Regions from separate parts of the Candidatus Clostridium eludens genome, predicted to be linked through region 1. Evidence: riboswitches for the same ligand, from Rfam matches in the RefSeq annotation. Region 1 holds a riboswitch; each other region holds the start of a gene.

Region 1 (3,271 bases):
AGCTACATCAATGTAATACTCTACCTCTCTTCGCTCTGCTACAAAACCCCCACTTATAGTAATATGTTTTGCACCATTTTTATAAGCTTTTGCTGCCGTTTCTCCTATCTGATTAGGATACTTCCACTCTATTCCCTCCTTTTCTGCATAAGTATCTTTTGTAGCATTTATATTGCAAAATAGGCAATCTAATCCCTTATCTTTTAATGCACATTCATTACTATAGGCTACAAAAATTGTACCTTCTCTATTGTAAGTGGCTACATTTGACATATCCATACCATCGGAAGTTTTATAATCATAATATTTAGGATGGCTTAAAAATTCTATTGGAAATATCTCATTTTGATTTTCTATGAGATAGTATTTATCATTTTCATACTTAATCTCATACTTGGACTTATTATCCCATCTAAAGCCTACCTTCAATCCTCCTGGTGTACTAAATCCAGTAGGAAATTCAATTCCTACATGGGGATCATGGTCATATTCAAACAATGTATGGATTTGCTTTTGATATTTTCTATCAAAATCCAAATGTTTGAATATGGCAGGATCCACTTTTATTCCTTCAACCATAGCTGCATTTTTTATGGCCAATTCTCCATGAAGCTGTTTTTTTATATTACTCATACGAAAAAATCCTCCTACTTAATTTTATTTAAGAATAGACAATACTACTCTCTAATTCTTTTTTAATTTCATTAATCCTATCAAGTTTTTCCCAAGGCAAATCTATATCTGTTCTCCCAAAGTGTCCATAAGCAGCTGTACTTTTATATATAGGTCTTCTCAAATCAAGATCCCTTATAATTGCAGCTGGTCTTAAATCAAACAACTTATTTATTATTTCCACTATCCTGTCATCACTTATTTTTCCTGTACCAAAAGTGTCTACACTTATAGATACTGGTTTTGCCACACCTATGGCATAGGCTATTTCTATTTCTATTTTATCGGATATTCCTGCTGCCACTAAGTTCTTTGCTACCCACCTTGCAGCATAAGCCCCAGATCTGTCAACTTTGGTTGGATCTTTCCCTGAAAATGCTCCACCACCATGTCTTCCATATCCTCCATAGGTATCAACTATTATCTTTCTTCCTGTAAGTCCAGAATCAGCCTCTGGCCCCCCTTTTACAAATCTTCCTGTTGGATTTACAAGATATTTTGTATTTGAATCTATCAACTCTTCTGGTATTGTCACTTTAATAACTTCATCTATTATGTCTTTTTCAATTTGGTCATGGCTTATGTCTTTCTCATGCTGGGAAGATATAAGTATAGTATCAACTCTTATAGGTTTATCTCCTTCATACTCTACCGTAACTTGTGTTTTCCCATCAGGTCCCAAATATGGAATTATGCCTTTTTTTCTTACTTCCGCAAGCTTTCTTGAGAGCTTGTGTGCCAGTGCTATTGGAAGCGGAAGATATTCTGGCGTTTCATTTGTTGCAAATCCAAATACCATTCCCTGATCTCCAGCTCCAATTGCCTCAATATTTTCCTTTTCACCCTTTTTAGATTCTAGGGACTCATCCACCCCAAGTGCAATATCTGAAGACTGTTCGTCTATGGATGTTAACACTGCACAGCTAGCTGCATCAAATCCAAATCTTGAATTATTATATCCTATATCACTTATAGTTTTTCTCACTATCTTTGGTATATCTACATAAGCTTTAGTTGATATCTCGCCCACTAAAATCACAAGCCCAGTATTTACAACTGTCTCACAAGCCACCCTTCCATTTTTATCTTGTTCAGTAATTGCATCCAGTATTGCATCCGATATCTGATCACATATTTTATCAGGATGTCCCTCTGTAACAGATTCTGATGTGAATAATCTACTCATTTTTATCAATCTCCTTTTTTCTATATTTTATCTTTCCTTATTACCACTTTAGTAAAAAGTCTATTTGCTTTTATATCTTTTTAATTCCATATTTACTCATAGTTAAAAATTTATATGACCCATGTAATCCTTTCATCTTAACCACCCCCAACTTTTTATTCATTTTCTACTAAAAAATGTACAATAAAAGGCCAAGTATAACCATAGCCTAACGGATAAGTTAACTTGACCTCCAGTATTCTAGTCAGTCCAAATAAAAAACTCCCTGTAGAGAAACCACAAGAAGTTACATTCTTTTGCTTCTCATCTTTCAGGTTATATTACCTGCTGGAATTAGCACCATTGAATGTGAATACATTCAGGTTGCCGGGCATCATAGGGCCAGTCCCTCTGCCTCTCTTGATAAGAAATTTTATATTTAATTATTCAATTTAAATGTATTGTACAGCCTTTTAGTTGTTTTGTCAATACAAATTTAAAAAATAATTCTAATTTTCAAAATTTATATCATAATATCCATATATAACTACTGACACCCAAGTACGCTCTTAAAATCCAATTGCATTCCATGGTAATTTTTTATCTTATGGCAAAATAACTTCAATGCCACTTGCTCCCTGGCCTTTATTGAAATCCAATATTTTCAACTCTGATGGATCTACACGAAATATTATATTGTTACCTAAACCATTTTTTTTAATTCTTTCTTTGAACCTGGGATTTTTTTTAGCTATCACTTCAATAGCCTTTGTAATCTCTCCTTCACCTGTAACTTTGGCAGCTTTACCCTTTATTGTAACGTTAATAAAAGATGCTACTTCTTGATTTTCATGTTGAAAAAAAACTGAAACATTTGAATTATGTTCTATTTGTTTGACTTTTATAGTTCCTTCGCCAGTTGAGAAATAAATGCTATACCCATCTACACCAAAAGCACCTAAAGTTCTCAAAGCAGGTGCATTCTCACCATCTACCGTAGCCAATACTATATACTTTGTATTAGCTAAATATTCTTCTACAAAATTTTTATCAATTGCCATTTATACATACCTCCTATAGTATTTAATTTATATTTATATTTATATCAAATATTCTACAATTTCAAGAACAAGGAGTAATTTATTTTTCTCTCATAATTTTTGTTTTACTTGTCCTTTTGTTAGATGTAAAAAATTTGACATATATATCTCTCTTGTCAAGACTATACTGATTAAAGTATACATTTAACATAATATATACTCCACTTAAAACAAAAATAGGAATAAAGCTTAAAAATATAGCTTGTATACCAAAAGTCTCACCAATAAATCCTCCCAAAATAGGACCAAAAGCTGCACCTATACCTGTACAAGCAGCAAACAATGCAGATATCTTGCCTTTTTTACCTTCTATCTCGCCTATTTGAGAATACGT
Region 2 (3,271 bases), on a different contig from region 1:
AATAATTAAAATAACTCATGACTTTACTCTCCCTTATTTAATTTTATTTTTATATATTATATGAAAATGGATTTTCCACTTTTGTAAAAAATTCATTATATATTTCACTTTTAATCCGTGAAAAATCATAACTTCCTCTATCTCTAGGTCTTGAAAGTTCTACTTTTACCACCCTTTTTATTCTTCCAGGCCTGCTGGATAAAACAATCACCCTATCACCTAAATAAATCGCCTCGTCTATATCATGGGTTACAAGAATCATTGTAGTATTTTGTTTTTTCCATATTTTCAATATTTCCTGCTGCATATTAATACGGGTCATAGCATCTAATGCTCCAAAAGGTTCATCAAGAAGAAGCAGTTTAGGTTTATTTACAAGTGCTCTTGCAATACTTATTCTCTGTTTCATTCCTCCAGACAGCTGCTCGGGATATGATTTTGCAAAGCCGTCCAGTTCGACCAGTTCAAGCTGTTCATTTACTAATTCTGCTTTTTTCCTCTTAGATAATTTTTTGCTTATTCCAAACTCTATATTTTTTTCTACTGTAAGCCATGGAAAAAGTCTTGACTCTTGAAATACCATACCTCTATCTATACCTGGACCTTTTACAGGCTTATCGTAAGAATAAATATTGCCCCTATAATTTGTATCTAATCCCACTATAGTTCTAAGCAAGGTACTTTTTCCACACCCACTTGCCCCTACAATGCTTAAAAATTCTCCTTGTCTAACTGACAGGTTAATATCATCCAATACATTGAGGTAACCATTATCAACTTTAAAATCTTTATTCAAATTTTCTATTTTAATAGCCTCATAACTTTCATCAGCACTCATGTAATATTTACTCCTCTCTAACTTTGATTATTTGTATCCCATTTTATAATTACAAACTGAAATTTTTTTATTAAATAATCTATCAAAAATCCAACTACGCCTATAGAAAAAACTCCAACCAACATAACATCCGGCTGAGATAATTCCCTAGCATAGGATATTGAATATCCTATGCCAGACGTGGCAGCAATTATTTCCGCTGTTATAACACTCATCCATGCACTTCCGATTCCAATTCTCAATCCTGTAAAAATAGATGGAAGTGCCGAAGGAAAAACTATTTTTGTCAGTACCTGAAATTTATTTTTTTCTAATATCTCAGAGACTTCTAAATATTTTTTATCTGCTCCTTTTATACCATGAATAGTATTTATAAGTATGGGCCAAAAACTTCCAATTGCTATTACAGTTATTTTAGAAGCCTCATCTATACCCATCCACAATATAAGTACAGGAACCCAAGCTACAATAGGAATTGGTCTCAAAAGACCTATAAGCAAATCAACAGCTTTTTCGGCTATTTTAAACAGTCCAATCAATGTTCCACATACTACACCCAGAGAAGCTCCTATAAGATATCCTTTTATAACCCTTAATATACTTATAAATAGATTTCTAGCTAAATCACCACTTTTCACCATGTCTAAAAAAGCCAAAAATATGGTATGAGGAGATGGAAGAACTGACTGCTTAACAAGTCCCTTATTACTTAGTAATTGCCATAATATAATCACTATTACAGGGAGTATTAATGCAATAAGTATATTTCCAATAAATTTAATTTTTTTATTTAATTCTGATTTTACATTCATTATTATTCACCCCGTCATAATATATAAAGAAATTTGCTAATATAAAAAATATTCAAACTATTTTTTTTGCACAATATCATAAATTTGACTTATACATATTGTAAATTTAAAAAGCTGTTTTTCAAATAAGAAAAACAGCTTAAATCCAAGTTAAAAGTCTTAACTTAACTATCCTTCTTATCTCTCAGAATAATTATATTCTGCAGGAATTGACACCGATACATAATAAATGCCGGTTGTCGGGCTTCATAGGGCCAGTCCCTCTACCTCTCATGATAAGATAATACTTTATCAGTATTAATATGAAATTTTATTATTTATAAAAAATAAAACCTCTATCCTCTAATTACAGAGGCAGAAATTTTCCGCGGTTCCACTCTGTTTACTGCAAATAATTACCTCCATCGCAGCAACTTTTGAATTAATTACTCAAGAATGCACTTCAGTTAATTCATTCCAAGATCTCTCACAGCTCAATAAAGATCTCTCTCTTAGGACTTTTTTAACTTACTCTTTCTATCATAGTAAATATACTTTTATAATTTCTTAATTTCATGTATCATTATATCAGACAAAAAAACATATTTCAAATACTTAAAAGGTATTGAATTAATACAAATAAGATATAAATAGCAGATAGAGGTGAACATTTCTATGGATATTAGACAACTTAGATACTTTTTAGCTATAGTAGAAAATGGCAGCATAACTAAAGCTGCAGAACAGCTTCATATCGCACAACCGCCACTTAGCCAACAACTAAAATTACTTGAAGATGAACTTGGATTAAAACTAATAGAAAGAAATACAAGAAAAATACAAATAACTGATGCAGGCAGAATACTTCAATATCGCTCCAAACAAATTTTAGATCTGGTCAAAAATACAAAAGAAGAATTAAATAATTTAAAAGAGGGATTTAAAGGCTTACTTTCTTTGGGAACTGTGCCATCTTCTGGCACTACAATCTTATTAAAAAAACTCAATCACTTTCATGATAAATATCCACATATAAATTTTAAAATACGAGAGAGCAATACTTCTCAAATTTTAAAACTGCTTGATATAGGCACTATAGAAATAGGCTTGGTATTTACTCCTTTTGATTCTGAAAAATTCGAATCATTATTACTATCAAGTGAATCAATGGTAGCAGCAGTAAATCAGGATGTATTTTTTACAAATTTCAAAGATAAGATTAGTTTGAATGATTTAATAAACAAGCCCTTAATAGTTGATCATAAGTTTAAAGATATGTTAATTTCCTCGTGCCAGCAAATTGGATTTGAACCAAGAATACTTTGCGAAAGTGAAGATGCACGTGCAGTGCTCCTTTGGGCTAATACTGGAATTGGTATAGGAATAGTTCCAGAATCCGCCTCAGAACTCATCCCTGGTCTAAATTTAAAATACATTGATATAAATGAACTTTCTCTAAAAGCACGTCCTGCTGTAGTATGGATTAGAAATAGATATTTATCTGACGTAGCTAAAGATTTTCTAAAAACTTTTAAAGGAAATTGACCTATGAAGAAGGTATCTTACTAAATTGAACATTTCAAATAATTTTCCCAAATAAAAAAGCATTAGAATTTGACCTTTTAATTAAACATTCTAATGC
Region 3 (3,271 bases), on a different contig from region 1:
CCAAGAGGTTTTAACATTTCTGTAAAATAATCAGTTCCCCACAAAGCTACGATGTTAATTAAATCTTTTTGCTTTTCAGGTTTACGTTTTACTATTTGACGTAAAACTCCATGCTGTGAAATATCAAATCCAGTACTCCAGTGTTTTGATCGAAATCCTTCGCAATGTAAGGGAATAACTGTCACTCCAATTTCTTTTTCCATCTCTTCTGCAACACTCTCTATATCTTCACCTATAATAGCAGTAGCACACGCCATGGAAATAAAAATTGCCTTAGGATTAAAACGTTCCTTTGCATCTCGTATTGTTTGTTTTAGTTTATCCGAAGCACCAAAAACCATATCATTTTCCAAAAGATTTGTGCTGTAAATCTGTAAATTCTGTGGTGGTTTATTTCTTCTTCCAAGTCCCATGTTAAAGGCAAGATTAAACCAAGGGTTATCTGCCGAACATCCAATTGGAGCATGCTGAATAAGTACACAGTCTGTAATATTTCCTATTTGACATTCAACAATAGCATTAGCACACATCGTCTGTTGATTCAACGGTGAATTTAATTCACACAACCGACAAGCTTTCTGTTTTCCACAACCATCATGTTTTCTTTGACTTCTCAATTCATAGTTTGATTCCTTCCACAACTCAGTTGCCGAACCATCCCAAGCAGTTATAGTTCCTAATCTCGTCTCTCGGTTTTCTACTTCCGTCAAGTTAAGATTTATTGTTTTTTTTGACATTGTATCATCCTTTCTATTCTCTATACATATGAAATCCATTATCTTATATAAGCATTTATATTACATGGTTTATCACGTAAACTTCAGCCGAACCCACGTTATTTAATCTATAAGTCCATGCTCTAAAAATATTTCTTCAAGTCTTTCCTGACTCATAGGTTTTGGAATTACAAACAATTCATTTTCTTCTATGGATTTTGCAAGAGATCTATATTCAGCAGCCTGATTCTCATCAGAATCAAACTGTATTACTGTCTGTTTGTGAATTTCAGCTTTTTGGACCACATTATCCCTTGGAACAAAGTAAATTAGCTGAGTGCCTAATTCTTTTGCAAAAGTCTCCAATAATTTCTTTTCATTGTCTACATTTCTGCTGTTGCAAATAATTCCACCTAATCTTACTCCACCTTTTTTAGCATATTTTTTTATTCCTTTTGATATATTATTTGCTGCGTAAAGTGCCATCATTTCACCACTGGCTACAATATATATTTCTTTGGCTTTTCCTTCACGGATAGGCATAGCAAAGCCTCCACACACAACATCGCCTAATACATCATAAAAAACATAGTCTAAGTCATCAGTATATGCTCCTAACCTCTCCAGCATGTTTATAGATGTAATTATTCCTCTTCCTGCACATCCTACACCTGGTTCTGGGCCGCCAGATTCAACACATCTTATTCCTTTAAAGCCCGTCTTCATTATATAATCTAATTCTACATCCTCTCCTTCTTCCCTTAAAGTATCTAAAACTGTCTTTTGTGCAAGTCCCCCTAAAAGAAGTCTAGTAGAATCAGCTTTAGGATCACAACCAACTACCATAACATTTTTCCCTATTTCAGCTAATCCTGCTGTTAAATTTTGTGTAGTTGTAGATTTACCTATTCCACCTTTTCCATAAATTGCCACTTGTCTCATATATACGTTCCTCCTCAAATTGAAAATATGATTATTAAATTTATCTCTGGCTTCTTCAGGTGTTAAAAATTCACTGGTCACCACCAGCCTAGTTTCATTTATATCCTTTCTGCATAACTTAAATATAAAAAAAGACCAAGTAAACCGAGTAAAACTCAGTTAACTTAGTCTCCAGTGCGTCTGGTCAACTAAGGTATCGAAATTAATATTATACAATAAAAAACTTCTTACAGATGAAATGTAAGAAGTTTAAATCATTCTTAATATCTCATCTTCCAGGTTACCCCGCAGGAATTAGCACCATTGAATAAATAACATTCAGGTTGCCGGGCATCATAGGGCCAGTCCCTCCGCCTCTCTTGATAAGAAATCTTATATTGAATTTTAATTGAAATAATGTACTTTTACTTATTGATAGTACTATACAATTTTTTAGTTCTTTTGTCAATAGTTAATTTTTATAACTTCAATAAGTAATATGAAAATACCCCTAAAGTACAATTTTGGCTTCTTGTAATATTATTTTTATAGTATTATTATATTAATAAAATTAGGATGATGGCAGTAGGAGGAGTTTAGTTTGAGGAAAGATATAGAAGATGTCATAGAAAATATATCCAATGTTATAATTGGCAAAGAATTAGTGGTTCTGGATATGTTAAAGGCAATTTTAGCAGAAGGCCATGTGCTTATTGAAGATATTCCTGGTGTTGGGAAGACTATGCTGGCAAAGGCTTTAAGTAAAAGCTTGGACTTAAATTTTAATAGAATCCAATTTACACCAGATATATTGCCTTCTGATATACTTGGAGTTTCTATTTATAATCCAAAAAGCTGTGAATTTGACTTTAAAAAAGGACCAATCTTTTCAAATATGATTTTGGCAGATGAAATAAACCGAACTTCACCTAAAACTCAAAGTGCATTAATTGAAGTAATGGAGGAATGTCAGGTTACTGATGGAAATAATACCTATCCATTAGAGCTGCCCTTTATAGTAATAGCTACAGAAAACCCTCTAGAATATACCGGAACTTTTCCATTACCCGAAGCAGTACTGGATAGATTTATGATTAAATTATCTTTAGGATATCCTACAAAAGATGAAGAGATAAAAATGCTTTCTACTAGAAGTAAAAATCCACTAAACGGCATAAGCTCTGTTATAACACTTAGTAAATTAAAGCAGCACCAAAGCCAGGTTACAAATGTGCATGTAAGTAAAGGAATATATAAATTTATAGTTGATATAGTCCATAAGACAAGAAATTGCACCGAATTGTTTTTGGGAGCATCACCAAGGACTTCTATTGCATTGTTAAAAATATCTCAGGCAACTGCATACATATATGAAAGAAACTATGTAATTCCAGATGATGTGAAAGAAAATATAAAGAAAGTACTTTCCCATAGAGTAATATTATCAAAAGAAGAAAAATTTAAGGGTACAGATGTTTCTACCATTATAGATAATATAATAAAAGAAATATCCGTACCAAACATTAAATATTCATGATAAAATTTAAAAATTCATTTTTGATTACTTTAGCCCTATTAATCGTAGTTCATTATTTTTATGGGAAAGAAATAGTTAATTCTTTACTTCTAGTATT

What was found. Region 1 has a riboswitch for S-adenosylmethionine ahead of metK (methionine adenosyltransferase). Riboswitches for the same ligand answer to the same signal wherever they lie in the genome.
Region 2: another riboswitch for S-adenosylmethionine. It lies ahead of ACJDU8_RS02595 (ABC transporter permease); the one in region 1 lies ahead of metK (methionine adenosyltransferase).
Region 3: another riboswitch for S-adenosylmethionine. It lies ahead of nifH (nitrogenase iron protein); the one in region 1 lies ahead of metK (methionine adenosyltransferase).

Annotation. Positions count from the first base shown of each region.
Region 1 covers NZ_JBJHZX010000007.1:118,540-121,810, forward strand. Annotated here, with positions in the region: gene ACJDU8_RS06785 (radical SAM protein) at 1-633, opposite strand, end outside; gene metK (methionine adenosyltransferase) at 662-1,858, opposite strand; SAM riboswitch class I at 2,159-2,267, opposite strand; gene ACJDU8_RS06795 (pyridoxamine 5'-phosphate oxidase family protein) at 2,443-2,898, opposite strand; gene ACJDU8_RS06800 (MFS transporter) at 2,978-3,271, opposite strand, start outside.
Region 2 covers NZ_JBJHZX010000003.1:13,907-17,177, reverse strand. Annotated here, with positions in the region: gene ACJDU8_RS02605 (threonine synthase) at 1-19, opposite strand, end outside; gene ACJDU8_RS02600 (ABC transporter ATP-binding protein) at 50-838, opposite strand; gene ACJDU8_RS02595 (ABC transporter permease) at 856-1,650, opposite strand; SAM riboswitch class I at 1,825-1,932, opposite strand; gene ACJDU8_RS02590 (LysR family transcriptional regulator) at 2,305-3,174, shown strand.
Region 3 covers NZ_JBJHZX010000021.1:50,475-53,745, reverse strand. Annotated here, with positions in the region: gene ACJDU8_RS14470 (nitrogenase component 1) at 1-737, opposite strand, end outside; gene nifH (nitrogenase iron protein) at 840-1,658, opposite strand; SAM riboswitch class I at 1,924-2,027, opposite strand; gene ACJDU8_RS14460 (AAA family ATPase) at 2,239-3,174, shown strand.